Regions from separate parts of the Streptomyces sp. NPDC054794 genome, predicted to be linked through region 3. Evidence: riboswitches for the same ligand, from Rfam matches in the RefSeq annotation. Region 3 holds a riboswitch; each other region holds the start of a gene.
The links. Region 3 has a riboswitch for cyclic di-AMP ahead of ACWGKT_RS32075 (M23 family metallopeptidase). Riboswitches for the same ligand answer to the same signal wherever they lie in the genome.
Positions count from the first base shown of each region.

Region 1: another riboswitch for cyclic di-AMP. It lies ahead of ACWGKT_RS15200 (M23 family metallopeptidase); the one in region 3 lies ahead of ACWGKT_RS32075 (M23 family metallopeptidase).
Region 2: another riboswitch for cyclic di-AMP. It lies ahead of ACWGKT_RS01945 (NlpC/P60 family protein); the one in region 3 lies ahead of ACWGKT_RS32075 (M23 family metallopeptidase).

Region 1 covers NZ_JBSHAQ010000012.1:90,912-101,169, forward strand. Annotated here, with positions in the region: gene ACWGKT_RS15190 (tyrosine-protein phosphatase) at 1-724, opposite strand, end outside; gene ACWGKT_RS15195 (alpha-galactosidase) at 898-2,970, shown strand; cyclic di-AMP (ydaO/yuaA leader) riboswitch at 3,277-3,434, shown strand; gene ACWGKT_RS15200 (M23 family metallopeptidase) at 3,439-4,395, shown strand; gene ACWGKT_RS15205 (SGNH/GDSL hydrolase family protein) at 4,651-5,436, shown strand; gene ACWGKT_RS15210 (TetR family transcriptional regulator C-terminal domain-containing protein) at 5,536-6,156, opposite strand; gene ACWGKT_RS15215 (hypothetical protein) at 6,232-6,651, opposite strand; gene ACWGKT_RS15220 (Glu/Leu/Phe/Val dehydrogenase dimerization domain-containing protein) at 6,740-7,918, opposite strand; gene ACWGKT_RS15225 (carboxymuconolactone decarboxylase family protein) at 8,004-8,582, opposite strand; gene ACWGKT_RS15230 (MBL fold metallo-hydrolase) at 8,787-9,977, shown strand.
Region 2 covers NZ_JBSHAQ010000001.1:443,237-453,494, reverse strand. Annotated here, with positions in the region: gene ACWGKT_RS01975 (Helicase associated domain protein) at 1-599, shown strand, start outside; gene ACWGKT_RS01970 (flavodoxin family protein) at 606-1,058, opposite strand; gene ACWGKT_RS01965 (lipoprotein) at 1,213-1,896, shown strand; gene ACWGKT_RS01960 (DUF1996 domain-containing protein) at 2,023-4,044, opposite strand; gene ACWGKT_RS01955 (hypothetical protein) at 4,291-5,367, opposite strand; gene ACWGKT_RS01950 (PP2C family protein-serine/threonine phosphatase) at 5,504-6,736, shown strand; cyclic di-AMP (ydaO/yuaA leader) riboswitch at 6,936-7,107, shown strand; gene ACWGKT_RS01945 (NlpC/P60 family protein) at 7,116-8,696, shown strand; gene ACWGKT_RS01940 (NAD-dependent epimerase/dehydratase family protein) at 8,728-9,780, opposite strand; gene ACWGKT_RS01935 (FAD-dependent oxidoreductase) at 9,998-10,258, shown strand, end outside.
Region 3 covers NZ_JBSHAQ010000037.1:15,355-25,612, forward strand. Annotated here, with positions in the region: gene ACWGKT_RS32055 (MFS transporter) at 387-1,808, shown strand; gene lhgO (L-2-hydroxyglutarate oxidase) at 1,988-3,205, shown strand; gene trmB (tRNA (guanosine(46)-N7)-methyltransferase TrmB) at 3,275-4,093, shown strand; gene ACWGKT_RS32070 (PrsW family intramembrane metalloprotease) at 4,120-5,436, shown strand; gene ACWGKT_RS32075 (M23 family metallopeptidase) at 5,727-6,767, opposite strand; cyclic di-AMP (ydaO/yuaA leader) riboswitch at 6,777-6,934, opposite strand; tRNA gene ACWGKT_RS32080 (tRNA-Met) at 7,267-7,340, opposite strand; gene ACWGKT_RS32085 (dihydrofolate reductase family protein) at 7,388-8,524, opposite strand; gene ACWGKT_RS32090 (MarR family winged helix-turn-helix transcriptional regulator) at 8,601-9,122, shown strand; gene ACWGKT_RS32095 (GTP cyclohydrolase II) at 9,260-9,886, shown strand; tRNA gene ACWGKT_RS32100 (tRNA-Lys) at 10,052-10,124, opposite strand.

The DNA of each region.
Region 1 (10,258 bases), on a different contig from region 3:
CCGTGCCGCTCCAGGTCTCCTCGATACTGTCGAACGCCGCCTGCAGATACTCGGCGCGCGCGTCGAAGAGCGGGCTGAGCAGCTCCATCACCTCGGGCGTGTACGCGGTCTCCGGGCTGCCGTTGCGCCGGACCTTGTAGCGCCGGTGCTTGGCGTTGGACTCCAGGTAGTCCGTGACGATCGCCTCGCGCTCCACGCCCACGGCGAGGAGTGTCACGGCTATGGAGATGCCCGCGCGGTCCTTGCCCGCCGCGCAGTGCATCAGCGCGGGCACGCTGTCCTCGGCGATCGCGTGCAGCACCCGCGAGTGCTCGGCGGTGCGCTCCTTGACGATCATCCGGTACGAGGCGACCATCCGGGCCGCCGCCTTGCCGTCGTCGAGGATCTCGCGCAGCTGGTCGAGGTCGCCCTCACGGACCATCTTCCAGAACTCGGCGCCGTCCGCCGGGTCGCTCAGCGGCAGGTTCACATTGCGCACGCCCGGCAGCGACACGTCCGGGCCTTCCAGCCGCTGGTCGGCCGCGTTGCGGAAGTCGAAGATCGTGTGCAGGCCGAGGGCGGCGAGGAACGCCGCGTCCTGATCGGTCGCGTGCGCGAGATGGCCGCTGCGGAACAGCACCCCGGCGCGCACCCGGCGCCCGTCCACGGTCGGCAGCCCGCCCACGTCACGGAAGTTGCGCACACCGGCCAGCTGGGGCTCGGTCGACGGGACCTGCTGCGTCACGGGGGCTCCTCTCACACGGTCCCCGGCGGCGCGATTCGCCGACGGGGCACGCTGTCGACGATACGACATCGGTTTCCTCGGGCACTGAGTTGTCCACAGGCGTTGCCCCCGAGGCACTTCGCCCTCGATGATGTTCGTGCTTGAGCGAATCTGTTGGCACTTGTGAGGGCGTGATGGTGGACATCGCCGAGAACGAACGGACCTGGCTCCTCTCTGGGCCGAGCAGCAGTTACGCGCTCCATCTCACGGAGGCGGACGAGCTGCTCCACCTCCACTGGGGCCCGGGCATCGCCCTGGCCGACGCCGAGGCCCTGGCCGTGCGCCCGCTGCCGGGCTACTGGCCATTCGAGACCCCCCTCGACGGACGCGAGGAGTACCCGGTCGAGGGCGGCCCCCGCTTCGTCAGGCCCGCCCTGTCCGTGCGCACCGAGGAGCGGCGCGGCACCGAGTGGACCTTCGCGGGCCACGAGGTCGAGGGCGACGAGCTGCGGCTGCGCTTCCGGGACGCCGGGCTGGCCATCACGCTGCACTACCGGATGCGCGGCGACGTGGTGGAGCGCTGGGTGACCCTGGACAACGAGGGACCCGCGCGCGTGGAGCTGCTCCGCGCCGACGCGGCCACCTGGACCCTGCCCGACCGGGAGGGCTGGCGGTTGTCCCAGCTGCACGGGCGCTGGGCCGCCGAGTCCCGGCTCACCAGCGCCCCGCTCACCCACGGCGAGAAGGTCATCGGCAGCCGCCGCGGACACACCGGCCACCAGCACCTGCCCTGGGTCGCGCTCGACACCGACGCCACCGAGGAGCGCGGCGAGGTCTACGGCTGCGCGCTGGGCTGGTCCGGCTCCTGGCGTATCGCCGTCGCCCAACTCCCGGACGCGCGCGTGCAGATCACCGGCGGCGCCGGCTACGACGAGTCCGGCCTGCTGATGCTGGAGGCGGGGGAGTCGTACACCAGCCCGGTCTTCGCCGGCCTGTGGAGCGACGGCGGCTTCGGCGGCGCGAGCCGCACCTGGCACGCCTACCAGCGGGCGCACATCATCCCGGACGCCGACCGGGACCGGCCGGTGCTGTTCAACTCCTGGGAGGCCACGAACTTCGACATCTCCGAGGACCAGCAGTCGGCGCTGGCGCGGCGCGCGGCGGCGATCGGCGTCGAGCTGTTCGTGGTCGACGACGGCTGGTTCGGCGCCCGCACCAGCGACCGCGCGGGGCTCGGCGACTGGACGCCCAACCCGGACCGCTTCCCGAACGGCCTCAAGCCGCTCGCCGACTCCGTGCACGCCCTCGGGATGCAGTTCGGCATCTGGGTCGAGCCCGAGATGATCAACCCGGACAGCGACCTGTACCGCGCGCACCCGGACTGGGTGCAGTACCAATCGGGACGAAAGCGGACAGAACTCCGCAACCAGCTGGTACTCAACCTGGCCCGCGAGGACGTCCAGGAGTACCTCTGGGAGCAGCTCGACGCGCTCCTGTCCAGCGCCCCCATCGGCTATGTGAAGTGGGACTTCAACCGCTGCTTCACCGACGCCGGCTGGCCCGGCGAACCCTATCCGCAGCGGCTGTGGGTCGATCATGTGCGCGCGTTCTACGCCCTGTTGGACCGGCTGCGGGCGGCCCACCCGGGCGTCGCCTTCGAGTCCTGCTCGGGCGGCGGCGGCCGGATCGACCTCGGTGTCATGAGCCGCACCGACCAGGTGTGGACCTCCGACAACACCGACCCGCTCGACCGGCTCGTCATCCAGCACGGCTTCACTCAGATCCACCCCGCGCGGGTCATGGCCGCCTGGGTCACCGACAGCCCGAACACCCAGCTCAACGGCCGGTTCAGCTCCCTGCGCTTCCGGTTCGTGAGCTCCATGGCCGGAGTCCTCGGAGTGGGCGGCGACCTCGCGGAGTGGAGTGAGGAGGAGCTCACCGAGGCCGGGGAATGGGTGGAGCTCTACAAGGAGATCCGTCCGGTCGTGCAGCGCGGCGAGCTGTACCGGCTGCGGCCCCCGGAGGGCGGGCTGAGCGCGGTGCAGTACGTGCTCGGGGACGAGGCGGTCGTACTCGCCTGCCTCCAGGCCCAGTCCTACGGTGAGCCGGTCCCGGCGCTGCGGCTGCGCGGCCTCGACCCGACGGCGTCGTACGAATGCCGCGAAACGGGTGAAATGCACCGCGGGGCGATCCTGCTGCACCACGGTCTGCGCACCGGCCTGCGGGGCGATTTCGACGCGGCCGTCTTCCGCCTCCGTCGTATTTGAGGCTTATGTCCCAATCGACCTCTTCATTCCAACTCGCTCTGGAATGAAGGGGCCTGCAGGGCGGTGCGTGAGGAGCGTCATACGGTGACCGTCCGTCGCGCGTCATGCTCACGTAATTCGCGGGCTTTTCCAGGGATTTGACGGGGCGAACCGGGCGGAAATGCACGGAGGGTGACCGGGAATTCCCGTAACGGATCAAGCTAAAGCCGGACACAAGGAACCTTCTGCTTGTCCGTTCGCATCTTGCTCGCTTACGTTCGCCACCAATCCGGTCGGAACGCCGAATCCTGCCGCCGCCCGGAGCCCCGCACACACTCACCCGTGCACGGCAGGAGCGGGGGACCCACCAGGCACGACGGCCTGTTCCGGTCTCCGGGACGCCTAGGGGTGAAGCCGCGCCTCACGCGGCCGGGCAGCTCCAGCCCGAACCCGACAGCTCACCTCGCAGGCGTCGGAGAGGAATGCGCCATGCCCGCGAAGGGTAAGCACCGCCGCCCCAAGACCCCGCGGTTCAGCCGGTCGATAGCCGTCGCCGGTACCGGTGGCGCCGCGCTGGCGCTGCCGCTCCTGGGTGCCACCGGCGCCCACGCGACCACCGCGCAGTCGGCCGCCCAGTCCGTCGCGGAAAAGGCCGTCCAGTCGGTTCCGACCGTCGCGAAGAAGGCCGCGAAAGCGCATGCGGGAACGCGTACGTACACCGTGAAGTCCGGCGACTGCCTCGCGAAGATCGCCGACGAACACCAGGTGCGCGGCGGCTGGCACCGGCTCTACCGGGACAACCACCAGGCCGTCGGCGGCAACCCCTCGCTCATCCACCCCGGCCTGAAGCTCCTCCTCGGCAAGAAGGCCGCGGCCTTCACCCAGCCGTCCCGTGCGCAGGCGCCCTCCTACGCTCCCGCCGCTCCCTCGGCCCCGGCCGCCGAGCCGTCGGCCGTGTCGGACGCGTCCGGGCAGAGCGCCCCGGCCGCCGGCACGTCGGCCGACACCGCGGCGAACACCGTGACCACGGTCTCCACCGGCTTCACCCTGCCGGTCCAGGGCGCCACCATCGGCACCTCCTACCACGTCGCGGGCAGCATGTGGTCCAGCGGCTACCACACCGGCGTCGACTTCGTCGTCCCGACCGGCACCCCGGTCAAGGCCGTGGGCACGGGCACGGTCGTCTCCGCGGGCTGGGGCGGCGCCTACGGCAACCAGGTCGTGATCCGGCTCGCCGACGGCTACTACGCCCAGTACGCCCACCTGTCCCAGCTCTCCGTCACGGCGGGCCAGGCCGTGGCCCCGGGCCAGCAGGTGGGGCTGTCCGGCGCGACCGGCAACGTGACCGGCCCGCACCTGCACTTCGAAATCCGCACCACGCCGAACTACGGCTCGGACGTGGACCCCGTCAGCTACCTTCGCGCGCACGGCGTCGCCGTCGCCTGACACGCGGCGCGCCTACGCAGCCGAAGGCCGGACCTCGATCCCCCCGGGTCCGGCCTTCGGTGTCTCCCGGGCCAGGACTTCAAGGTGTTTCGGGGCTTCAACAGGCCTGCGGGACCACCTATTCCCCCATTGGCAAACTCTTTAAGGGTGTCTTATCTCACCGTTCGTCAACCCCTTCCTACGATCGCGTAGGTCACATCCGAAGGGGAATCATGGGCCGATGTGGCAGACGATTCGAAGAGTGACAACAGATCAGTGATCGGGTCGTACGTGGCGGTGGGGGACAGCTTCACCGAGGGCGTCGGCGACCCCGGCCCCGACGGGGCATTCGTCGGCTGGGCGGACAGGTTCGCGGTTCTGCTCGCGGACCGACGCCCGGAGGGCGACTTCAAATACACCAATCTCGCGGTGCGCGGGAAGCTGCTCGACCAGATCGTGGCGGACCAGGTCGCGCAGGCCGTCGAACTCGCGCCGGACCTGGTGTCCTTCTGCGCGGGCGGCAACGACATCATCCGGCCCGGCACCGACCCGGACGAGGTGGCCGAGCGCTTCGAGCGCGCGGTCTCGCAACTGACCGCCGTCGCCGGGACGGTCATGGTGACCACCGGCTTCGACACCCGGGGCGTACCCGTCCTCAGGCACCTGCGCGGCAAGATCGCCACGTACAACGGGCACGTCCGGGCCATCGCCGACCGGTACGACTGCCCCGTGCTCGACCTGTGGTCCCTGAAGACCGTTCAGGACCGTCGCGCGTGGGACGGCGACCGGCTGCACCTGTCGCCCGAGGGCCACACCCGCGTGGCCCTGCGCGCCGGTCAGGTCCTCGGCCTGAAGGTTCCGGCCGACCCGGACCAGCCCTGGCCGCCGCTCCCGCCGCGCGGCACCCTGGACGACCGTCGCGACGACGTCCACTGGGCCCGCGAGTACCTCGTCCCGTGGATCGGGAGGCGGCTGCGCGGCGAGTCCTCGGGGGACCATGTGACGGCCAAGGGCGAACTGTCCCCGGACGACATCAAGATGCGGATCTCCGCGGTGGCCTGAGCGCCGCCGCCGGACGGTTCACGACGTGGCGGCGGCGCCCCGCGAGGAGCGCCGCACGTCCCGCGGTCCGGCAAGGGGCATGCGCCCCGCGGTGATCGCTCAACGCTCCTGGGCCGGCAACGCCTCTTGTTCCAGGCCCAGTTCCCGGGCGAGGGCCTCGTCGACCCAGGCCTGCGCCCGTGAGCGCGGCACCGCGCCCGAGTAGGACGTGAGCTGCACGGCGAGCCCGTCGAGCAGGGCGGTCAGCCGCAGGGCGGTCCCGGTCGGATCCGGGCACCGGAACTCGCCCGCCGCCACGCCCTCCGCGATGACCTCGGCGATCGCCGCCTTCCACTGCTTGTCGAGGCCCCGGGTGACCTCCCGCAGCGCGGGCTCGCGCAGCGCCACCGCCCAGCCCTCGATCCACAGCCGCCAGCCCTTGGCCTGGCCGGTGGGCGCGTACCAGCGGACGGCGGACCGCAGCCGGCGCAGCGCGGTCGTCCGGCGGCCCAGCAGCTTGCGCAGATGGGCGAGATCGCCCTCGGCCGCGTAGGCGAACGCGGCGGCGACCAGCTTCTCCTTCGAGGAGAAGTGATAGAGCACCAGCGCGTTGCTCACACCGAGCGCCGAGGCCACGTCGGCGATCCTCACCGCCGCCACGCCCCGCGCCTCGATCTGCCCGATGGCCGCCCGCAGCAGTTCCTCCCGCCGCTCCGCCACGCTCAACCGCACTCTCGCCACGCGGTCACCCTAATCCCTGGCGCGGGCGCCGCCTCGCGGTCGGCCCCCTGCGCCGGGACCGGCGCCCGTCCCCGGTCAGTCCACGAACTGGTAGTCGCGCGCGATGCGCCCGTCCTCGTCCAGGACCAGGAACTCCAGGCCGCCCCCGGTCGCCCGGCCCTCCTCCCGGTGGAAGGACTCCCAGCGGAAGGTGACGACGTCCCGCAGCAGCCGGGGCGCCTCCGGGACGCGGAAGACGTACGTCCCCGGCGCCACGAACTCCTCGTACGCACGCGCCACGCGCGCGTACAGCTCCTCGTGGCCCCGGGCCTCCAGGACGGCGGTGGCGAAGCCGAGGCCGACGGCCTCGTCGTGCATCGTGCGGGGCGGCAGCAGGACGTGCCGCCCGTCCTCAGCCCACAGGGCGTGCACGGCCTTGCGGCGGGACTCGGGGTCCGGCTCGTTCCAGAGGCCGATGTAGCGCTCGATCAGAGACTGCGGGTCGATGGCGGGCATGGCGGGCTCTCCTCGCGACGCACGGGTGGGTGTGCCCACGACTCTGCTGCCGCCGCGCCCCCGCCTCAATTCCCGCCCGGGTATGAGGTCAGCGGTACCAGCCGAAGCGCTCAGCGATCACCGGCAGCCGGTCGGCGACGATCGCGTGGGCGGCCGCGCGCGGTGTCGTGCCGTCGGCCTCCGCGCGGGCCAGCATGCGGTCGACGAGTGCGCGCATCGAGCGCCGGGTGTGCGCGAACGCCTCGTCCGCGTCCGGGCCGATGTCCCCGAACAGCGTCCACCACCACCAGGCGTTCGTCCCGGAGTTGACCACCACGTCCGGCAGCACGGTCACCCCGCGCGCGGCCAGCAGATCCTCCGCGGCCGGGAGCACCGGCATGTTGGCCGCCTCGACGATCCAGCGAGCCGTGATCCGCTCCTGCTCGGCGATGCCGACGGCGTACGACACCGCGGCGGGCACCAACACCTCGGCCTCGACGGACAGCCAGGCGTCGCCGGGCAGTTCGCGGTCGCCCGGTCGCAGCGCGGCGCGGTCCACCGTGCCGTACGCGTCCCGCGCCGCCAGCAGGGCCTCGACGTCGAGGCCAGCCGGATTGGCGACGGTGCCCTTGACGTCGGCGACGGCCACGATCCGCAGGCCCGCGCGCGCCAGGAAGCGCGCCGTGGCGCCGCCCATGGTGCCCAGGCCCTGCACGGCCACCCGCGTCCCCGTGTGCGGCACTCCGGCCCGGTCCAGGGCCGCCAGCGCCGACTCGGCGACCCCGCAGCCGCCGACCAGCTCGTCGAGACCGATGCCGTCCACCTCGACGGCGAAGGCGTCCGCGAGCCTCCGCCGCGCGGTCGCCTCGTCGTCGAGCAACGGGTACACGGCCTGGATCGACGACACGAGCCCCGCCTCGGCGGCGGCGCGGTCGACCAGGTCCTGGGTCAGGCCGAGGTCCTCGCCGGTGGTCCAGAAGCTCTCGATGTACGGGCGCATGGCGCGCAGATAGCGCACCAGGAGCCCGTACGCCTCGGGGGCCCGGGGATCGCAGTCGATGCCGCCCTTGGCCCCGCCCAGGGGCACATAGCGGGCCTCGGGGTCGTAGTGCAGGGCTTCCTTCATGGTCATGCCGCGGGCGAGCCCGGCGACCTCGTCCAGGGTGCAGCCGGGCCGCATCCGCAGACCGCCGCTGGCCACGCCCCGCACCAGCCGGTCGACGACGAGGAAGCCCTGGCGGCCGGTGACGTGGTCGGTCCAGACGAGGGACATCAAGGGGGCGGTCATGGGTCTGTCTCCTCGCGGACGCTCCACCGGGCGGTAGTTACTGAACGAGGGTTCAGTATATCGCCTCCGGCCGCCCCCTTTCCGGCTACTGCGCCGACGTCCGGTCGCCGCTCCGTGACGCCGGGACCTCGCACGAGTCCTTGAAGCCCTGGCTGGTCAGGCCGAGCGAGGAGTTGATCCGCGAGCGCAGGTTCTCCACCGCCACCATCGCCGTCAGCTCCACCAGGGCCGGCTCGCCCAGCCGCTCGCGCAGCCGGTCCACGAGCTCGTCGTCGACGGTGGGCGGGGTGGCCGTCATCGCCTCGGCGTACGCCATGACGTCCCGCTCCAGGGGCGTGTACGCGTCACTGTCCCGCCACACGGGAACGTCGTGCACCTTCTCGGGCGCCGTGCCGCGCTCCCGGCCGGCCCAGTAGCCGAAGTCCATGCACCACGAGCAGCCGATCGCCGCGGCCGTCGCCATCTCCGCGAGACCCTTCAGGTCGGGGTCCAGACGGTTCCACTTCGCCACGGACTGCTCGAACCGCAGATCGCTCCACAGGACGCGCGGGTTGTGCGCGAGCGCCCGGACCGGGTCGAGGGTCTTGCCGTAGGCGCGCCGGGAGTACCACTCGGTGAGCCGGAGGACGAGGGTGCGGGGAGGGGTGAGGGAGACGCGGGCCATGGGGCCACCTCCTGGAATCGGGTCACGGGGGCACCTCCGTGCGGGTGCCTTCGCCGGTACGACGGCCGAGGGCCGCGCGGATGTGACATCCGGGCGCCGCCGTTTCCAGGAGCGCTCCGGAAACTGGCCGTGACCAGGGGCACGCCGGGTTGTCGGAGGGGCCCTCCATAATGGATGACCTCAGCGACATCACTTGGAGGTCCCGTGACCGGTTTGCGTTCCCTGAGCTCCGGGCTCCGCTCGCTGCGGCCCGCTGCCTTCGGCGTGGACCCGGGCGGTGAGCGACTCGCGCGCATCCGCAGGTCGCCCCACTTCAAGGACGGTGTCTTCCAGAACCCCGGAGGCCCCGCGCGGACCCGGCCCTCCGGTTCGATGCTGGACTTCGCCAAGGTGTACTTCGACAAGGACGAGCGGCCGCTGCGCTCCCCGAAGGGCACCGTCCCGGTGCACCCCACCGCCCTGGCCGACCTCGCGAAGCCGCCCGCCACCGGTCTTCGGCTCACCTGGATGGGACACTCCAGCGTGCTCGCGGAGATCGACGGGCAGCGGGTGCTCTTCGACCCCGTCTGGGGCGAGCGCTGCTCCCCGTTCCCGTTCGCCGGGCCCAAGCGGCTGCACCCGGCGCCGCTGCCGCTCGCCGCGCTCGGCCCGGTCGACGTCGTGGTCATCTCGCACGATCACTACGACCATCTGGACCTGCCCACCATCAAGGCGCTGGCCGGCACGGACACCCTGTTCGCCGTGCCCCTGGGCGTCGGCGCCCACCTGGAGCACTGGGGCGTTTCGGCCGACCGGCTGCGCGAGCTGGACTGGCACGAGGCCACCGAGGTCGGCGGGCTCACCCTGACCGCGACCCCGGCCCGCCACTTCTGCGGCCGCGGTCTGCGCAACACCCAGCACACGCTCTGGGCCTCCTGGGTCGTCGCCGGGGAGTCGCACCGGATCTACCACAGCGGTGACACCGGATACTTCGAGGGCTTCAAGGACATAGGCGCCGAGCACGGTCCGTTCGACGCCACGATGATCCAGCTCGGCGCCTACAGCGAGTTCTGGCCCGACATCCACATGACCCCCGAGGAGGCCCTGCGGGCCCACCTCGACCTCCAGGGCGGCGACCCGCACGGTGTGCTGCTGCCGATCCACTGGGGCACCTTCAACCTCGCCACGCACGCGTGGGCCGAGCCCGGCGAGTGGACGAGGGACGCCGCCGAGGGGGCCGGACAGGCCGTGGCCTTCCCCCGGCCCGGCGAGCCCTTCGAGCCCGGCGGCAAGCTCCCGTCCGACCCCTGGTGGCGCGTCGTGTCCGGGCCCGTTCCCCAGACGTGGGGCGGCTCACGTCCGACGGACACCGTGGCACCCGCCCCCATGGACCTCGACCTCGCCGGCGAGCGCTGACACGGGGCACGGAGAGCGCTGACACGGGGCACGGAGACCCCTCGGCGCGCTCGCGGCCCGGCTCCGGGTTCCAGGAGCCGTCCTCCTTGTGTGGGTGGCGACGCGTGTGCGACCGCCCGGAGCGATTTCGATCAGGCCGGATCGAATCGAGCCACTTCAACTCCCCACAACGACAGGGTTATCGGTCTGTCGTGCGAGGCCTCATACCAGAGCGGGACGTCGGCCGGGGGACTTTGTCAACTGCCCACCGCACGTGATGCACAGGCGACTACTGTGAGTGT
Region 2 (10,258 bases), on a different contig from region 3:
AGAACCAGCGCGCCGCCGCCCGTCGGGCCGCCGGGAGCGCCGATGACGCCATGGCGGAGGAAGCGGCGGGCGCGCTGTCCGAGGAGCGCCGCGAGTTGCTGGACGAGATCGACCCCGCCTGGTGTCCGGCCTGGCCGGTGGAGTGGCAGCGCCGGTTCCACCTCACCCGGCTCCATCTGGAGGACGGCGGAGCCCTGCCCACCGAGCCGGGCGACACCGTGAGGCAAGGGGAGGATCTCGGGCGGTGGGTCCGCGCGCAGCGCCTCGGCTGGGACGGGCTGGCCGTCGGCCAGCAGTGGCTGTGCGAGCACGTCCTGGGGATCGAGCCCGCCGCCGAGGCCGAGCTCCCCCGGCCGCGCGTGTCGCATGCCGACAAGTGGGCGGTCGCTCTCGCCGCCGCCGCGCAGTTCTACGAGCGTGAGGGCCACCTGAGCGTGCCGCGCAAGCATGTGGAGAGCGTCGTCGTCGGCGCGGGCGCGGACCGGGAGCGGCGGCAGATCAAGCTGGGCGCCTGGATCAGCAACCAGCGGGTGCGCGCCTCCTCGCTCACCTCCGAGCGGAAACGGCAGTTGTCCGACCTCGGCATGCGGTGGGCGTAGGCCTGCTCAGGCCATCAGCCCGGCGGCGACCGTGGCGCCCAGTTCCCAGCAGGCCTGGATGTCGGCCTTGCCGGGCTCGCCGGTCACGGTCACCGCGTCGGTGGTGCGGCGCCAGCCGAGGCCCGTGGTGATGGACTCGATCCCCCGCACCGCGCCCGTGACGTCGTTGCCGCCGTGCACGTAGTAGCCGAACGGCCGGCCCCCGGTCTCGTCCAGGCAGGGGTAGTAGACCTGGTCGAAGAAGTGCTTGAGGGCACCGGACATGTAGCCGAGGTTGGCCGGGGTGCCCAGCAGGTAGCCGTCGGCGCCGAGCACGTCGGAGGCGGTCGCGGCGAGGGCCGCGCGCCGTACGACCTTGACGCCCTCGATCTCCGGTGTCGTCGCGCCCGACACCACGGCCTCCAGCATCGCCTGGCAGTTGGGGGAGGGCGTGTGATGAACGATCAGCAAGGTAGCCACACCCGCACCCTGCCGTGGCGCCGCGTCCCGCCGCAAACGGCGGCCGTGCCCGGGGCGCGGGACGGCCTCCGGCTTCGGCCGCCCGGAAACTCGAACGGCGGTGTCGCAGGCCTCGGATACAGTGTCCCACCTGGACCGATGGGGGGAGATCGCAATGGTGTTCGGGCTGCGGACCGTGCGGGGCGCACTGGCTCCCGTGCTGGTGCTGGCCGGGGTGCTGGCCGGATGCACGGCGGCGCCGGACGGGGACGCGAAGGCCTCGCGGACGGCGGACGCCTCCGGGAAGGCGCGTGCGGCCACCGCCCCGAGCGGCGGCGCGATCGGTGCCGCCGGTTCGGCCTGCGAGCTTCCGGTCACCTTCGACGTGGCCAAGGGCTGGAAGCCCAAGGCGGTCGACAGCACGCCGGCCTCGAAGGGCGCGAGCGGGTCCGACGACGACCTGGCCTCCGACATCGCCGACGCCATCCTCCACCAGGGCCCGGTCACCGCGGCCTGCGAGATCGACGCCAAGCCGGCCGGGAACATCGGCTTCCTGCGGGTGTGGACCGGGTCCCCGGGCAACGCCGACGCGCGTTCCGTGCTGCGGGCGTTCGTGGCGGCCGAGGACAACACGAGCGACGAGCACTACCGCACGGTCAAGGCGGGCGGCCTCGTTGGCGTCGAGGTGGAGTACGTCTACACGAGCAAGCTCCTGGACGAGAAGAAGAAGGAGCGCGCCCTCGCCGTCTCCACCCCGGACGGCCCGGTCGTCCTGCACCTCGGCGGGATGGACACGGCGGAGCACGAGGCGATGCTCCCCGCGTACGAACTCGCCAAGCGCACCTTGCGCATGGCGTGAGCCCCGGCTCGTCACATCGGTGGACGGTCGTCGTCCGTATCAGCGGTGAGGCCGCGGTCATGAAGGGCGACGGCTGGTCGCCGCCCTCCTGACCGCGGCCTCAAGGCTTGCGCGGGCCCGCGTCCGTCACACGGAGCGGCGTCCCATGCGGCGGAGCAGTACGAAGCCCGCTGTCACCAGCACTGCCCCGATCGCGGCGGGCCACAGGTGTGCCCCGGTCTCCGCGAGTCCGCCCTGGACCGCCTGCGGTTCGGTCTCCGCGGCGGCGGAGGGGGCGTTCGCGCCGGCCTGGTCGGCCGGCGGCACGCTGCCCGCGCCGTCCTGGCCGGACCCGGCCGACTGGTTGCCGTCGCCCTTGTCCTCCTTGGTCCCCTTGCCCGAACCGCCCTTCGTCCCGGCGGCCGAGGTCGACGCGTAGACCCGCGGGGCTTCCGAGGTGGCGGGGGCGAGGGTGGGGGCGGGGTTCTCCGGCTCCGTGGCCGGGGTGTCGGCCGGGGGCTCGGTGGGCTGCTCGGTCGCGTTGTCGCCCGGAGCGGACCCGTCGTCGCCGGTGGGCGAGGTCTCCGGGGCCGACGCGGGCGGGTCACTCGGCTCCTGGCTGGGCTCCTCGCCGGGCTTGCTCGGCTCCTGACTCGGCTCCTCGCTGGGGTCCGGTGCGGCGCCGGAGCCGCAGGTGCGGCCGGAGTTGATGCAGTCGACCATCTTGTTCATGAGGTCTTCGTCGAAGACGTTGATGAAGTCGCCGTGGTCGGTGACCGGCTTGTGCAGCTGCTCGGGGAAGGAGTCCACGGCGAACAGCGCAGACGTCCGGCCGCCGTCCTGGAGGCTCGGCGCGTCGACGTCGTAGACGATGCGCTGCACCAGCTGCGGGATGGCCTCGAAGCCGTTCGGGCAGTTGCCGTTGCCGTCGGCGAACGCCACATGGGTGCGGTGGTTGGCGCTGTCGATGTTCCGGCCGTCCCAGCAGCTCTGGAACCGGAAGGTGCGCACGACGTCACTGCCGGACGGGCACAGCGGGTACTTGTCCTTCAGCTGCCGGTCCTCGAAACCGGTGCAGCTCCACGACGCGTTGGCGTTGCCGGGACCGTTGACGAACGCCTTGGCGTCGCCGGTGATGATGCGCAGCAGCCGCGGCATGGCCGTGACCTTGCCGCGCGGGCTGCCCTGGAAGGTCAGCGTGACCTGCTTGGGCGTGACGATCTGACCGGCGTTGCCCTCGGTGCCGCCGCCCGGGGCGTCGGCGTCCCGCTCGCGGGTGCCGTTCTGCAGCCGCAGTACGGGCCAGTAGTACGAGGACTTGTCCCCCTGGTCCGCGCAGCTGGTGTCACCGTTCGCCAGGTCGTCGTCGCTGGCGAAGGCGTTGTTGGCCTGGTTGCCGACGTAGTCGTGGAAGTGGTGGGCACCGTTGGTGACGCCGGGGGCGACGATCACGTTGTCCGAGTTGAACAGGCCGCCCTTGTTGACGCCGCAGGAGGAGCTGAAGGTGCCGCGGGAGGCGTCCTGCTGCTGCGGCGGGTTCTGCACGTTCGGCTGGACGCTGGTGATGTCCGCGTAGTCCGCGGCCACGGGGCCGTTGCCGGACTGGCCGCCGTTGCCCTGGCCGCCGCCACCGGACTGACCGTTGTCGGTGGGCTGTCCGTTGCCGGTGGGCTGTCCGTCACCTGTCGGCTGTGCGGTGGCGGCGCCCGACTGGCCGTCGCCCTGGGGCTGGCCGGCGTCGCCCTGGCTCTGGTTGCCCGAGGGCCGCAACGTACAGTCCGCGAGGGCCTCCAGCCCGTCCGGGCGGTCCCCCACCCGGTCGATGGCGACCCCGATGCGCTCGATCGTCGCGGCGCGCTTCTCCTTCAGCGGGTTCATGATCGAGCCGTCGGCGAAGCCCGGGTCCTGCTGCTGGGACTGTGCCGCCTGCTGCAGTTGCTGGTAGGCGGCCGCGATCTGCTGGTCGAGGAGGGCGAGTTCGCGGTCGACCTCCTCCCTCGCATCGTCCGGCACCGTCGTCAACTGGCTGCCGACGTCCGGGCAGTAGATCGTGGCGGCTCCGGCGGCCAGGACCCGGTCGTTCCCGTTCGGAGCGGACTGCTGGTCCCAGCCGCCCTCGGTGGCGGAGGCATAGACGTTCGCCGCGATCAGCCCCCCTCCGCCCAGCATCAGTGCGACCGCTGCGAAGGTCACTCGTCGTGCGCCCGTCGGGCGTCTGCGGCTGTTGCGTCCCACGGAAGTACCCCTGGTCTCGTGGCCGGCTCGGCATGGAAATCCCCCGTCTCTTACGGAGCCGGACACGGGAGTGTTCAAGCGCCTCGCGGATTCATGCCAACCTCACAGGAAACGGAGGCACCACACCGGTTCTCCGTGTGCCGCCGCGGCTCACCCCGAGGGGTCGCCCCGGGCGGGTGCTCACCCCGCCGGGGGCGCCTCGGGCGGGTCCGGGCCCGTCGGCCGGCTGCCCGGTCCCTTGATGTTGTCCAGCAGGGACCGCCCCTGCCGGTCGACGGCACGGGTGACGGATTCCTGCAGGATGCCGAAGGCGAACCCCCAGGCGACGATCTGCGTGGACGTGTCCAGACTGCTCAGGCCGGGGAAGAACGCACCGCTCATGAGCAGGATGCCGACCGCCGCGGCCACGGCGCCGACCGGGAGCCGGAGGATCATCTGCCCGGTCGCGACGTGGTAGGGCCCCGCGGTCCCCCGCACGTCCCGCAGCGAGACGGCGCCCGCGACGGCCGCCCCGCACATTCCGATGAATTCGAGAAAGAAACCATTCCCCCATTTATTCGGACTCCCGAGCGGGCAGATCAGGGCGGAATTCGGGGATTTCTCGTCCGGCGCCAAACAGAATCGTTGAGAAACCTCCGGATCGAAACCCGCCCACACTCCGAGACCGACCGCAATCACCGCGAGAGCTCCGGCGGCCACGACCACGATCTGGGTGAAACTGCGCAGCCTCGCCCGCTCCGCCTCTTCCGCCTGATAAGCGGCGTGCAGGGTGAGGGCGGCCAATTCCCGGAGACCCGCGTCGGCCTCGGTGGATTTCGTGTGGGTCAGGGCGTCTTTCAAGCGCCTGGTGCAGGCGTCGTCCCTCGGCAGGTGAATCCTGGCCTGCGACAGCGCGTACAGCCCCTTGGTGTAGATTTCCGCGTCCGGGGCTATGCGCAGGAGAGCGACCTCGGCCTCGTGCACATTGGCCAGGGCGCGGTCGGCGGACGCGCCCCGCATCCTGCTGCACCAGCCCCGCCATCCGGGGGTCTTGAGAGCATCCCGGGCCGCCTTGAGATGGAGGTGTATTTTGTGCGCGACCTCGACATCCCAGGAATTCATTCCGCCCGGGTCCGCCCGACGGATTTTCACGAATTTGTTCAGCTGACCCTGCAGGTGGGCCACCTGGGCATTGAGGCGCTGATACCAGGAGGACCCGGCCCTGCCGACGTCGCCGTTGTCGGGGACGCGGAGAGGACCGCTGTCCGTGCCCACCATGAGTCGGCCTCCTTGGTAGTCCTCCTTTCCAGTTGACGCCTCCCGAACTGGGCGGGCAACCGGTGCACACTCCCCCGCCGCGCACCCCATCTCGTGGGAAACTGTGCGGGTACCGGTGCTCGTGAGGCGGCAGGTCATGGCGGATGACGCGGAGATCGACTATGGGGCGGTGTTCCAGGCCCTGCCCGGAATGGTGGCGCTGCTGACGCCCGACCTGGTGTACGCGGACGTCAACGAGGAGTTCCTGCGCGTGTCCGGGCGCAAGCGCGAGGACATGCTGGGCCGGCATCTGTTCGAGGTCTTCCCCGACAATCCGAACGACGGCGGCGCGAGCGGTATGCGCACTCTGAAGGCCTCGCTGCTGCGCGTGCTGACCACCGGGGAGCGGGACACCATGGCCCTGCAGCGGTACGACGTCGAGTTGCCGGACCGTCCCGGACACTGGGAGGAGCGCTACTGGAGCCCGGTCAACGAGCCGGTGCTCGGCCCGGACGGGAAGGTCGTCCTCCTGGTGCACCGGGTGGAGGAGGTCACCGAACTGATCCGAGCGCGCGGCGGCACCGACAGCGACCGGGCCCGGGTCCTGGAGGCGGAGCTGTACCGGCGTGCGCGGGAACTGCAGGAGCTCAACGACCGGCTGCGCAAGGCCCATGCCCGCGAGCGGGAGGTGGCGTTCGCCCTCCAGGAGGCGATGCTGCCGGCGCGCCCGCAGGTGGCGGACCATCGGGCCGCGGTGCGGTATCGGCCGGCGGTGGGCGCGCTGAACGTCTGCGGGGACTGGTACGACCTGGTCGACCTCGTCGGCGGCAACCGTGTCGGGGTGTCGGTCGGCGACGTGGTCGGGCACGGGCTCGAAGCGGCGTGCGTCATGGGGCAGTTGCGCAGCGCGCTCACCGCCGCCTCCCGGGTGGCCGCCGGCCCCGCCGAGGCCCTGGACGTGCTGGGCCGCTACGCCCATGTGGTCGACGGCGCCGAATCGGCCACGGCGGTCACGACGTTCATCGACTTCGACGCCCGCACCGTCCGGTACAGCAGCGCCGGCCACCCGCCGCCCGTCCTGGTGCACGCGAGTGGCCGGGTGGAGTTCCTCGACCGGGCGACCGATCCGCCGCTCGACGCCCACCCCGATCCCCGGCCGCGGTCCGAGGCGCGGATCGAGTTCGACGACGGCGCCACCCTCGCCCTGTACACGGACGGCCTGATCGAGCGGCGCCGGGAGGACATCGACGTGGGGCTGGCCCGACTCGCCGACTCCCTCGGCCACCACCGGAAGTCCGACCCGGAGATCCTCGCCGACAGCGTCCTGCGCGATCTGCTGTCCCCGGAGGGCGCGCGGGACGACGCCGCGCTCGTCGTCGTACGACTCTGAACCACACGGCCCCGCCGGCCGGAGCCCCTCTGCCCAACAGGGGGAATTGTCCCGGTGAGTGACGCTCGGGCACCGAACCTCCGAGCGAACATCACAATTACGTATCGGACATTCCGCACTTCAACCTTCACACGAGGGACACAAGTTGGTTAGGTTGACGCCAGGCCGCACGGCTTCTCCCGGCGAACCACGCCGGGCCGCGTGGCCTCCGCCGAGTCCGGTGTCCCGTGGGACGACCGGAGCCGGGGACCCAACCGACATTGGGGTGAATCGGCCCAACGCCCCACAGGGCCTGGGCCGTAGGGCACGCCTTCCGGAATCGACCGCCCGAACCCGACAGCTAACTCGGTAGGCGGAGTACGGAAGGAGTACGTCTCCCATGGCGCCGGAGAGCCGCGACGAGGTTCGACAGCGGATCAACACCCTCTACGACCAGGCCGAGAACGCCACGGGGAACTACAACGCCACCCGTGCCATGTCGGGGGGATCACGCGGCCGCGGCGTGCCGCTGCGCAAGCGGTCGGGCGGGGGTTCGGAGCCTGCGCTCGAAGCGATCTCCCGACAGTGGTTCGACGGGGTCCGCGCCAAGCTGGGTCCGACCGTTCCCGCCGTCCTGCCGACCGACCGGATGCCGCAGCGTCCGGCCGAGCGCCGCCCCGCCGCACCGCTGGGCGACGGGCTGCCCGGCACCGAGCTCGCGCTGCCGGAGCTGACCGCCTCAGGCGGCGGCCGTCAACTGCCCGAGCTGACCGGCGGCCCCGTCGCCGAACTGACCGGCCGCCCGCGCGCCGAGCTGACCGCCCGGCCCGTCGCCGCGCTGCCCGCCGTGCCCGAGCCGCGGCGGGAGCTGGAGCCGGCCGCCGGAGATTCACGGTCCGCGCCCGCCGCCGAGTCGCGTCGGCCCTCGCCGGCCACTTCCAAGGAGCGGAACCAGCGCAAGCTCGCCGCGGCCCGTGACCTCCTCGGCCGGGCCGCCGTACAGCGCAGTGCACCGGTCGCGGCGATCGAGGCGCCGCCCGCCCAGGACACGTGGACGGCGCGGGACGCCCTCACCATGACGGGGACGTTCGACACCGGTTCCCTGCCGACGCAGCCGAGCTTCCCGCCCGCCACCGCGGACGCCTCTTTCGGTACCGGTTCGGTCCTGGACGCCGGCTCCTACGCGACCGGCGGCGCGCTCACCGACACGGGGGCGTGGACGGGCATGACGACAGGCATGAACCCGCTCACCGACACGGGGGCCTTCCCGGCGGCCAACCCCCTCACCGATATGGGCTCCTTCACCGCAGGTGGCGCCCTGACCGACACGGGGGCGTACGCGGCGCCCGCGTACCTGACCGATGCCGGGGCGTTCACGGCCCCCGCCCCGCTGACGGACACCGGCTCCTACACGGCAGTCGCCCCCATGACCGACACCGGGACGTTCACGGCCCCCGTCCTGCCGATCGACTCCGGGGCATTCGCGACCCCCGCCCCGCCGACCGACACCGGGATGTTCGCGACCCCCGCCCCGCCGACCGACACCGGCTCCTACGCGGCAGCCGCTCCCCTGACCGACACCGGCGGCTTCGCCGCGGTCTCCCCCGTCCCGTCGGCGTACGCGGGGAAGGCCATGAAGGCGCTCGTCTTCGCCCGGGCGCAGATCGGCAAGCCCTGTGTCTGGGGCGCGACCGGGCCGGACTCCTACGACTGCTCCAGCCTCACCCAGGGCGCCTGGAGGGCCGCCGGTGTCGTGCTGCCGCGCGGCGCCGCCGAGCAGGCGAGTGCGGGGACCCCGGTCACGCTCGCCACCATCGAGGTCGGTGACCTCGTCTTCTTCTTCGACACCCACAACCACGTCGGCCTGTACACCGGCAACGGCATGATGATCCACGCGCCGGGCCCCGGATCGTCCATCAGCGAGGAGTCGATCTACGGCGCCGGGGAGTCGGCGATCCAGCGAGTGATCCGCCCCGCCTGAGGCGGGCCACGGCCGGAACCCCTCCCGGGCCTCACCTCCGCCGGGTGCGCCGGCTCTCGTAGTGGTCCAGGAGGGTCTCCTCGATCGGCCGGTAGGTGAGGCCCAGTTCGCGCACGCCGCGGCTGTTGTCTACCCGGAAGCGGATACCGAGGTGCCCCCGGATGTAGTCCTGGGTCAGCCCGAACGCGGGGCCCAGGATCCGTACCGGCCAGTGCGGCAGCGCGGTGCGCGGGAGGCGGAGGTCGCGCGGGTGGCGGGTGTGGATGATGCTGGACATCTCGTGGAAGGACGTCATGGTCTCGGCTGCGACGATGTAACGGCCCTTCGCCGCGGGGTTCTCCGCCGCGGCGATGTGCGCGTCGGCCACGTCCCGTACGTCCGCGGTCGTGAAGCTGAAGTCCGGGGCGCCGTAGCAGAAGTAGCCCTTGAACAGCTCGTCGAGCAGGAAGAGGCTGCCGGACTCCGACGCCGGGGTGAGTGAAGGGCCCAGGACCAGGCCGGGGTTGACGCAGACCAACCGCCAGCGGTCCTGGGCGGCCTCGGCCTCCCACGCGGCACGCTCGGCGACGGTCTTGGCGTAGTGGTAGGGGTTGTTCTCCACCGTGCTGGTGGTGTTGAAGTACCGCTCGGAGAGCACCTGGTCGTCCATGGCGAGGACATCCGCGTAGTCGCCGAAGACGGCGCCCACGGTGGAGGTGAGGACCACGGTCGTGACGGTCGGCGTCCGCTCCACGCCCGCCAGTACGTTGCGGGTGCCGAGCAGGGCCGGGTCGACCATGTCCCGTCTGCCGTCGACGATCTTCTCCGGCATGAAGAAGGGCGACGCCACGTGGAAGACGACCGAGCACCCGCGCAGCGCGTCGTCGAAGGAACCCTCGGCCAGCAGGTCCGCCTCGAAGAGGGTGAGTTGCCCCGGGAAGGCCTCCTGCATGTCCCACAGGGGCCGTACCTTCGCCCGGTTCACGAGGGAGCGTACGGTGGTGTGGACCCGGTAGCCCCGCCCCAGCAGGCGCCGTACGAGATGGCTGCCGACGAACCCGCTGCCGCCGGTCACCGCGACGGTCGTCTCCGCATGTCCACCCACGCTCTCACCCCTCGGTCGTGGCCGGTCGTCCGTCCCGGGCGGGACACCTCCGCGCCTCGGGGAAAGCGTCGGGCATGTACACGACCAATGTCCACCGGTCCACACCTCATAAGATCGCCTTATGAGGTCATAGATCGGACCCGCGTACTAACTTAGGTCTGCCTTAGCTTAGGCTTCCCGTTCGAGTCGCCTGTCATCACTCGAAGGGAACCTGATCATGCCGCGCCCCCTGCGGGTAGCCATCGTCGGAGCCGGCCCCGCCGGGATCTACGCCGCCGACGCCCTGCTCAAGTCCGAGGTGGCCGCCGAACCCGGTGTGTCCATCGACCTCTTCGAGCGGATGCCCGCCCCGTTCGGCCTGATCCGGTACGGCGTCGCCCCCGACCACCCGCGCATCAAGGGCATCATCACGGCGCTGCACCAGGTGCTCGACAAGCCGCAGATACGGCTGTTCGGCAACGTCGACTACCCGACGGAC
Region 3 (10,258 bases):
CCGTACAGGGTCCGCGCACCGCGCGGACAGCGCACAGTCCGGGAGGCGGGCATCGCCTCCCGGACCGGTCCGCCACCCGCGGGGATGAAGGTGGCGGTGTCCCCCAGCCCGCTGGATCCAGTACAGCGGGCCGACCCACGCAAGAGCCATGGAACCGCTCCCCCGGTGGCCGGAGAAGAGCGCACGGACGGGCGCACGGCCACACAACGGGGGCACGCCACGGGGTGCCGTGCACGGTGCGTACAGGGCGGGACGTCCGGCACGGACCACAATCCCGCCAACCGGAACAATGCCCCTTAACGCTTGGGATCCGGCGAACTACGCTGGGTTTACGAATGCCGCGTGGTTATGCCAGCGCGGCAGCCGTCTGTGTCGAGGGGTGGCGCATGTCCAGGGAGCAACGCGGGCCGAACGAAAAGCTCGGCGCCGTTCTCGCCCTCGCGGGAATCAGCAACGCAGGACTCGCGCGCCGCGTCAACGATCTTGGCGCTCAACGCGGGTTGACACTTCGCTACGACAAGACGTCGGTGGCGCGCTGGGTGTCGAAGGGCATGGTGCCGCAGGGCGCCGCGCCGCACCTCATCGCCGCCGCGATAGGACAGAAGCTCGGCCGCCCGGTGCCGCTCCACGAGATCGGCCTGGCGGACGCGGATCCCGCGCCGGAAGTGGGTCTCGCCTTCCCCAGGGACGTCGGACAGGCGGTGCGGTCGGCGACGGAGTTGTACCGTCTCGACCTCGCCGGACGCCGGGCCGGCTCCGGCGGCATCTGGCAGTCGCTCGCCGGATCGTTCGCGGTGAGCGCATACGCAACGCCCGCCTCACGGTGGCTGATAACCCCCGCCGACACCTCGGTGGCACGGGACGCGAACCCTTCCGAGGGCTCCGGGGCACCGATCAAAGTCGGCCACAGCGATGTGCAGAAGCTGCGGGAGGCCGCGGAGGACGCCAGGCGCTGGGACTCCAAATACGGAGGCGGCGACTGGCGTTCGTCGATGGTGCCGGAGTGCCTGCGGGTGGAGGCGGCACCGCTGCTGCTCGGCTCGTACTCCGACGAGGTCGGCCGCGCCCTGTTCGGGGCGTCCGCCGAACTGACCCGGCTCGCAGGCTGGATGGCCTTCGACACCGGCCAGCAGGAGGCGGCGCAGCGGTACTACATCCAGGCGCTGCGCCTCGCGCGTGCGGCCGCCGACGTCCCCCTCGGGGGCTACGTCCTGGCGTCCATGTCCCTGCAGGCGACCTACCGGGGCTTCGGCGACGAGGGCGTCGACCTCGCGCAGGCCGCGGTGGAGCGCAACCGGGGGCTGGCGACCGCCCGCACGATGAGCTTCTTCCGCCTGGTCGAGGCACGCGCGCACGCACGCGCCAGTGACGCACAGGCGGCCGGCGCGGCCCTGAAGGCCGCCGAGGGCTGGCTGGAGCGGGCCCGGGAGGGGGACAACGACCCGTCCTGGCTCGGCTTCTACTCCTACGACCGGTTCGCCGCCGACGCCGCGGAGTGCTACCGCGACCTGAAGGCACCGCGCCAGGTCCGCCGCTTCACCGAGCAGGCGCTGTCGAAGCCGACGGAGGAGTTCGTGCGCTCGCACGGGCTGCGTCTGGTCGTCTCGGCGGTCGCCGAACTGGAGTCGGGCAACCTGGACGCGGCCTGCGAGCAGGGCGTACGGGCCGTGGAGGTCGCCGGGCGCATATCGTCGGCGCGCACCACCGAGTACGTGAAGGACCTGCTGCACCGGCTGGAGCCGTACGGCGACGAACCTCGTGTGGTGGAGTTGCGGGAGCGGGCACGTCCGCTGCTGGCTCCCGCGTAAGCGCTCCGCTCGGGGTGCCGGGTCCTTGGCGTCTGCCGGGTCACTGTGGTCCTGGGGCCGCGGGTGATCTGCGGCTTGTCGCGCAGTTCCCCGCGCCCCTCGGGGCCACGGCTGCGCCGGCCCCTCCCGCCGGGTTTGAAGACGTTGTCAGTGGCGCAGTGCACTATCGATGCCGGGAGGTGGTGCAGGTGCGAGAGGGTGCGTACGACTGTGACGTGCTGGTGATCGGTGGCGGGATCGTCGGTCTGTCGACGGCGTATGCGATCACGCGTGCCGCGCCGGGCACGCGGGTGACCGTGCTGGAGAAGGAGCCGGGCCCCGCCCGGCACCAGACGGGTCGCAACAGCGGCGTCATCCACAGCGGGATCTATTACCGGCCGGGCTCGCTGAAGGCGCGATACGGGGTGCGGGGCGCCGCCGAGATGGTGAAGTTCTGCGCCGAGTACGGCATCGCGCACGCCGTCACCGGCAAGCTGATCGTCGCCACCGAGCGGGACGAGCTGCCGCGCCTGCACGCGCTCGTGCAGCGCGGCCGGGAGAACGGGATCCCGGTGCGGGAGCTCGGGGTCGCCCAGATCGGCGAGTACGAGCCGGAGGTGCGCGGCCTCGCCGCCATACACGTCGGGACGACGGGCGTGTGCGACTTCGTGGCGGTCGCCCGGCAGCTGGCCCAGGCGTCGGGCGCGGAGATCCGCTACGGGTCGCAGGTCGTCCGGGTGGACCGGCGGCCGGAACGCGGCGTGGCCGTGCTGACGGCGGCCGGGGACGTCGTGCGCGGGCGGGTGCTGGTGAACTGCGCCGGGCTGTACTGCGACGAGGTGGCCCGGCTCACCGGGGACGAGCCCGGAATGCGGATCGTGCCGTTCCGCGGGGAGTACTACGAGCTGGCCCGGCCCGATCTGGTGCGGGGGCTGGTGTATCCGGTGCCGGATCCGGCGTTCCCGTTCCTCGGGGTGCATCTGACCCGCGGGATCGACGGGGGCGTGCACATCGGACCCAATGCCGTGCCCGCGCTGGCACGGGAGGGGTACGGCTGGGGCGTCGTACGGCCCCGGGAGCTGGCCGGGACCGTGGTATGGCCGGGGGCCTGGCGGATGGCGGGGCGGCACTGGCGGTACGGCGCCGGTGAGCTGCGGCGTTCCGTGTCACGGGGAGCCTTCACGGAGGCGGTGCGCCGGCTGTTGCCCGCGGTGCGCGAGGAGGACCTGGTGCCGGCCGCCTCCGGTGTGCGGGCGCAGGCGGTGCTGCGGGACGGGACGCTCGTCGACGACTTCCTGATCCGGGAGGGGGCACGGGCCGTGCACGTGCTGAACGCGCCGTCGCCGGCGGCCACGGCTTCGCTGCCGATCGGCAGGGAGGTGGCCCGCAGAGCGCTGGCGGTCCTGTCGTCGGTGTGAGGCGTGCGACGGAAGAGGACCGCTCCGCGTCGGTGTCCGGCGCGCCCCACCCCGTAAAATCGACTCATTGTGGCTGACTCGCTGAACACCCCCGACACCCCCCGGCACGTCCCCGGCATCTCCGTCCGGCGCACCCGGGCCAAGGGCGAGCCGCGCTTTCCCGACGGCCCCAAGGCCGATCCGGCCGGCTCGCACTTCGAGCGACGGATCCGGAGCTTCCAGCCGCGGCGCAGCCGGGTGACGGCCGGGCAGGCGGACGCCCTGCAGCGGTTGTGGCCCAAGTGGGGGCTGGACATCGACGGTCAGCAGGTGATCGATCTCGGCGACCTGTTCGGCAACGACGGTCCCGTCGTGCTGGAGATCGGCTTCGGGATGGGCGAGGCGACCGCCGCGATGGCCGCCGGGGACCTCGGCACCAACATCCTCGCCGTCGACGTGCACACCCCGGGGCAGGGGAACCTGCTCAACCTCGCCGATCACCACGGGCTGTCCAATGTCCGCGTGGGCAACGGGGACGCGATCATCCTGCTGCGGGAGATGCTGCGCCCCGACTCGCTCGACGGGCTGCGCGTCTACTTCCCCGACCCGTGGCCCAAGAAGCGGCACCACAAGCGGCGGCTCATCCAGCCGGAGTTCCTCAGCCTGGCCGCCACCCGACTCAAGCCGGGTGCGATCGTGCACTGCGCGACCGACTGGGAGCCGTACGCCGAGCAGATGCTGGAAGTGCTGACGGCGCACCCGGACTTCGAGAACACCTGTCCCGAAGGCGGTTTCGCGCCCCGTCCCGGCTTCCGGCCGCTGACCCGTTTCGAGGGTCAGGGACTGGACAAAGGACATGTGGTGAATGATCTGCTCTTTCGTCGCGTACAGCACCGGGAGCAGCAGTAACCGGAGTCCTCGTTAGGGTCGATGCCGTGGCCACCTTCCCGCCGTACCCGACGCCGACCGCAGGCTCCTTCGAGAGTCCGCTCCGACACCCGCGCTGGTGGCAGCGCAAAGGGGTGCGGTACACGGCGATCATCACGCTGCTCGCGGTCTCCGGGCTCGTCATCCTCGCGCTCGTGCGCGAACAGACCGGCACCGAGGGGTTCCTGGTCGGGATCGGGCTCGCCGTGCTGCCCGTGCCGCTGCTCGTGGCCGCCTTCCGCTGGCTGGACCAGGTGGAGCCGGGACCCTGGCGGAACCTGCTGTTCGCGTTCGCCTGGGGCGCCTGCGCGGCGGCGCTGATAGCCATCGTGGCCAACAGCTTCGCCACCAAGTGGATAGCCACGGCCACCGCGGATCCGAGCAGCGCCGACACCCTGGGCGCCACCGTCATAGCGCCCATCGTCGAGGAGTCGGCCAAGGCGGCTGCCGTGCTCCTGGTGTTCCTGTTCCGCAGGCGGGACTTCACCGGGATCGTCGACGGCGTGGTGATAGCCGGGGTGACCGCCACCGGGTTCGCCTTCACCGAGAACATCCTCTATCTCGGCACGGCCTTCGGGGCCGACCAGCTCAACGGCGGCCGCGGCATCGCCTCCGTCACCGCCGCCACCTTCTTCGTGCGCGTGATCATGTCGCCGTTCGCGCACCCCCTCTTCACCGTCATGACCGGCCTCGGCTTCGGCATCGCCGCGCTCTCCGCCGACCGGCAGCGTGCGCGGCGCGTCCTGGTGCCGCTGGGCGGGCTGCTGCTCGCGATGAGCATGCACGCGCTCTGGAACGGCTCCTCGACCTTCGGCCCGTACGGCTTCTTCGCCGTGTACGGGGCGTTCATGGTGCCCGCGTTCGGGGTGCTGACCTGGCTGGCGATCTGGACGCGGCAGCGGGAGCTGCGGACCGTGCGGGAGGAGTTGCCGGCGTATGTGCTCGCCGGCTGGCTGGGGCTCTCCGAGCCGTTCGTGCTCGGTTCGATGCGGACGCGGCGGATGGCCCGGGAGTACGCCGGGCACCACCTCGGCAAGCCGGGGGCGCGGGCCGTGGCGCAGTACGAGGCCTACGCGACGTCGCTGGCCTTCCTGCGGCACCGGGGGCGCCGCGGGCGGGCGGGGGCCGACTACGTCGTACGGGAGCGGGAGTTGCTGACCGAGCTGTGGAACCGGCGGCAGATCGCGCGACCGGCCATGGAGTACGCGGCGCGGACGGCCGCGCCGCCGCGGCCGGTGTACGGGGTGCCGGTGCCGTACGGGTACGGCCACACGTACGGCCGACCGGCTGCGCCCTATCCCGCGTACAACCCGTATCGGACCTGACCGCCGGCCGCCGTCAGGCCGGAGCCGCAGTCGGGCAAAAGCACCGTCAGGCCGAGGCCTCCGTCAGGCGGTCCCCAGGAGCCGAGCTTGTGCAGGGACGTCATGTCGTGGATCAACGAGCGATCCGGGCCGGCCGATTCCGCGAGACGAGGGATCCGACCGCAAAGATCCCGCAAACACCGACCGGCAGTCCTGACGTCGGGGGGTTGTCGTCAGGACCGCCGGGGACCGGAGGGGGAAAGACCGGAGGGGGAAGGAGCCGGGGACCCGTCAGCGACCCGGGGGAAGGGTCAGGGGGTGAGGCCCTTGCCGCGCAGCCACGTCATCGGGTCGATGCCGGTGGCCTGGCCGCCGGGGTGGACCTCCAGGTGGAGGTGCGGTCCGGTGACGTTGCCGGTGGCGCCGACGCGGCCGATGACGTCGCCGGTGCTGACCTTCTGGCCGGCGGAGACGTTGATCGAGGACTGGTGGCAGAACCACAGCTCGGTGCCGTCGTCGAGGGTGAGGATCGTCCGGTAGCCGTAGGAGCCGGCCCAGCCCGCCTCGGTGATCGTGCCGCTGTGGATGGCCTTGATCAGCGTGCCCGTGGGGGCGGCGAAGTCGAGGCCGGTGTGGTAGCCGGAGGACCACATGGCGCCGGCCTGACCGAAGGTCGAGGTGATCGTGTACGAGGAGGTCGGCAGCGTGTACTGCTTGGCCAGCGCGGCCAGCCGCTCGGCCTCGGCCTTCCGCTTGGCCTCGGCCTCCGCCTTCTCCTTGGCGGCAGCGGCCTTGGCGGCGGCGGCCTGCTCGGCCTTGGCGGCCGCGGCGGCGGCCTGCTTGTCGGCGGCGGCCACGGCGGCGGCAGCGGCCTTGGTGTCGACCTGGCCCTGCTGCCTCTCGGCCTGGGCCATGATCCGGTTGCGCAGCGCCTCACCGGCGTCGTGCGTGCCCTGGGCGGTGTCGGCGGAGGTCACGCCGACGCTGCTGAGCGCGGTCGCGGAGCCCTGGGGCGCCGGGGTGGAGGAGCCGTCCTCGCCGAGCAGGGAGCCGACGGAGGGGAGGTCGGGCATGGAGATGGACACCGGCGGCTTGCCGGTGTTGGCGCTGGCCATGCCGCCCGCGCCGACGGCGGCTATGACGCCGACGCCCAGAACCGTGGAGCTGCGGGCGAGTCCGCCGCCGCGCTGCTTGGAGACCCGGTGCCGGCCGCGTACCGGGGGGAGGGACTCCTCGGTGGGGTTCCACTCCTCCCAGGGGCCCTCGTCGGTGCGGTAGCTGTCGTAGCCGAAGGTCTCGGTGCGCTGGCTCGGCACGAAGGGGGCTGTGGGGGCAGGCCGGTTGGACGCCACTCGGGCGTACTCCTTTCCTTCCTCCGCCTACCGGGTTAGCTGACGGGTTCGGAGCAGGAAGGTCTCCTACGCGCGTATACCGGCCGTGGTTACACGGCGGCATTGGCGCGATTCACCCCAAGGTGGTGGTTCCCCGGTTCCCTCGCGGGATTCGGCGCGTGCGCACGGAGCCGACTCTTGTGACGGCTGGGACGACCGCGCTGCGTTATCGAACGTTAATAGACCCAGTGGCCAGATTCCAAGCTCTTCTTCTTGATCGTTAACGAATTTCAGGCGGGACTTAACCCTCCATGAGCGGTGAAAATCGGGCGACTTGACCGCACCCCCGTACGCACCCGGAAGGCCGGCCTCATCTGACGGTGCGTCAGTCGTTATGCGGAGGGCTTCCGTCCGATCACTGTTCGTGACAACGGGCCGGTAGGCGCCCGGGAGGGGACACCCGGGCCGGAAGCACTCAGGGCCGGAATCCATGAACTGGATTCCGGCCCTGAGCCTTCAGTAGCGGGGACAGGATTTGAACCTGCGACCTCTGGGTTATGAGCCCAGCGAGCTACCGAGCTGCTCCACCCCGCGTCGGTGACACCAGCATACGCCATGCGCGGGACGCCCAGCACCAGGGTTTATTCACCGGTCAGTAGATGACGGTTCGGCTCCTTGGCACGGGCCTCGAATTCCGGCAGTACGACGACGTCGACGCCCTCGGCCGCGAGCAGCCCGCTCCCGTCGGCGCCCGCCACGAAGGTGTCCGGCTCCCGCCAGGCCGTGACCACCCGCCGCACCCCGGCGCGCAGGATCAGCCGGGCGCAGGGCGCGGGCCGCGAGGCGCGCCGCGCACAGGGCTCCAGGCTGCTGTAGACGGTGGCGGCGGGCAGCCTCGGGTCGGCGGGATCGATCTTCGCCAGCGCCGCCTCCTCGGCGTGCACGACGGGATCGTCGCCCTCGCGCGAGTACCCGCGCGCCAGCTCCGTCCCGTCGGCGGCCACCACGACCGCGCCCACGCTGAACGCCGTCCCCGAGGGCGGGCACAGCGCCGCCAGCTCGCACGCGATCCGCATCCAGTGCCGGTCGGCCGCGGTGACCGACAGCCCGGTTCCGGGGGCGGTCGGCTCGTAGCGCATCAGGACGACGTCCTCGATCCGGCGCGTCTCCACGAGCCGCAGCCGGCCGCCCTGGTAGCTCCCGGGTCCGAACAGCCGGGGTGCCCGCGGATCCCCGACGAACAACGGCGCGAGGACCAGCTGGAGTTCGTCGGCGAGGCCCTGCTGGAGCAACTGGGTGTGGACGGTGCCGCCGCCCTCGACCATCAGGCGCCGGACGCCGCGCTCCTCGTACAGGTGCGTGAGCAGGGCCGGCCAGTCCAGGTCGGGGCCCAGCGGGACGACGTCGGCCGCGAGACCGAGCCCCCGGGCCCGCTCCGCGCCCTTCTCGGTCGTGTAGAGGACCTTGTCGCCGCCGGTGTGCCAGAACTTCGCGTCCGGGTCCAGGTCGCCGGAGCCGCTGACCGTGACCTTGAGGGGGTACTCCGGCCGTCCGGCCGCGACGCGGGCGGCCCGCCGCTCGGGCGAGTACACCAGCAGGCGCGGGTTGTCCGCGCGGATCGTGCCGGCGCCGATCAGGATGGCGTCGACCGAGGCCCGCACCTCGTCGACGCGGTCGAAGTCGGCCGGTCCGGACAGGAGGAGCCGCTCGGGGCCGGTGTCGTCCAGATGGCCGTCGAGGGAGACGGCGGCGGACAGCAGGACGTACGGGTACGGCATCGGCGCGCTCTCCCTGGTGAAGGTCGGTGAGAAACATGGGCTTGGTTCAAGTTTGAAACAAACTTACACTGGCGGTATGACGACCCGCTGGCTCACCCCCGAGGAGCAGCGCGCCTGGCGCGCGTACATCGCCGCGACGCACCTCCTGGAGGACGCGATCGACCGGCAGCTCCAGCAGGACGCCGGCATGCCCCACCTGTATTACTCCATCCTGGCCAACCTCTCCGAGAGCCCGGAGCGCCGGCTGCGGATGACCGAGCTCGCGGAGCGGTCGAAGATCACCCGCAGCCGGCTGACGTACGCGGTGGCACGCCTGGAGAAGGACGGGCTGGTGCGGCGGGAGGGCTGCCCCTCGGACAAGCGGGGCAGCGTCGCCGCCCTGACCGACGAGGGGATGGCCGTACTGGAGCGCACGGCGCCCGGGCATGTCGACACGGTCCGCGCCCTCCTGTTCGACCGGCTCACCCCGCGACAGGTGGAGCAGCTGGAGGAGATCTTCACGGGGGTCGCGCAAGGGCTCCAGGGCGAGGATCCGGGCGGACCGGCCGGCGATGTGCCGTGGCTGCGGCGCTCGGCACCGTCGTCGCCCTGTTCATGAGTCCCACCACAAAGCTGTTGCTTCAACTTTAAAGCATGGGGTAGGGTCCACAACCGAGGATCTGCTTCAAATCTGAAACAGGCCCCGAAGCAGGTGTCCCTGAAGCAGCACAAGGTCACGGAACCCGGAGAACCCGCATGTCCGACTTCCCCGCCGCCACGCCGCGCGCCCGTGTCCGGGTACCGCTGCGCTTCCAGGACGGCTACGCCGTCGACGCCGAACTCGTCACCTTCCACGGCCTGACGGACGGCCAGGAGCACCTGGCCGTCGTCCTCGGCGACCCCGGCCCGGTCCCGCTGGTCCGCCTGCACTCCGAGTGCCTGACCGGAGACGTCTTCGGCTCCGCCCGCTGCGACTGCGGCCCGCAGCTGCGCGAGGCCGTCGAGCGCATCGCCGACCGCGGCGGCGTTCTGCTGTACCTGCGACAGGAGGGACGCGGCATCGGCCTCTACAACAAGCTCGACGCGTACGCCCTCCAGGACCAGGGTCTCGACACGTACGAGGCCAACGCCGCCCTCGGCCTGCCGGAGGACGCCCGCGACTACACGGCCGCCGCCCAGATGCTGCGCGCCCTGGGCATCGGCGAGCTCGACCTGCTCTCCAACAACCCCGACAAGGCCGAGCAACTGCGCGACCTGGGCATCGAGGTCCGCGACCGCGTCCCGACGGGCGTGTTCACCACCGCCCACAACGTCCGCTACCTGCGCGCGAAGGTGCTGCAGACCCAGCACACGCTGCCGCTGGCGGAGCTCAGCGCGGGCTGACGCCGAAGGCGTTGCCCGGAATCGACGTCGCGGTGCGCGCCGGCGGTCCTGACGTCTCGAAACCGGCGGCTTCCCGGTGTCTCGATGAGACGGCGCCCGAGCCGACCGAAGCCGACCCGAGCGCCGCGTGGCAGGTCAGAGGGGGTGAACCCTCCCCCGCAGCCGTAGGCCCTGTGGGACTCGAACCCACAACCAATGGATTAAAAGTCCACTGCTCTGCCAATTGAGCTAAGGGCCCAGGCGATGTTGCCTCCCCGAGCATAGCCGGACGCGGCCGCGTCTCCGATCGGGTATCGGGGACGCGGCCGCGTCGGGGGTGGCGAAGTGGCCGGAACGGCGCAGGAACCGTCAGGGATCGGCCGGTTCGGGGCT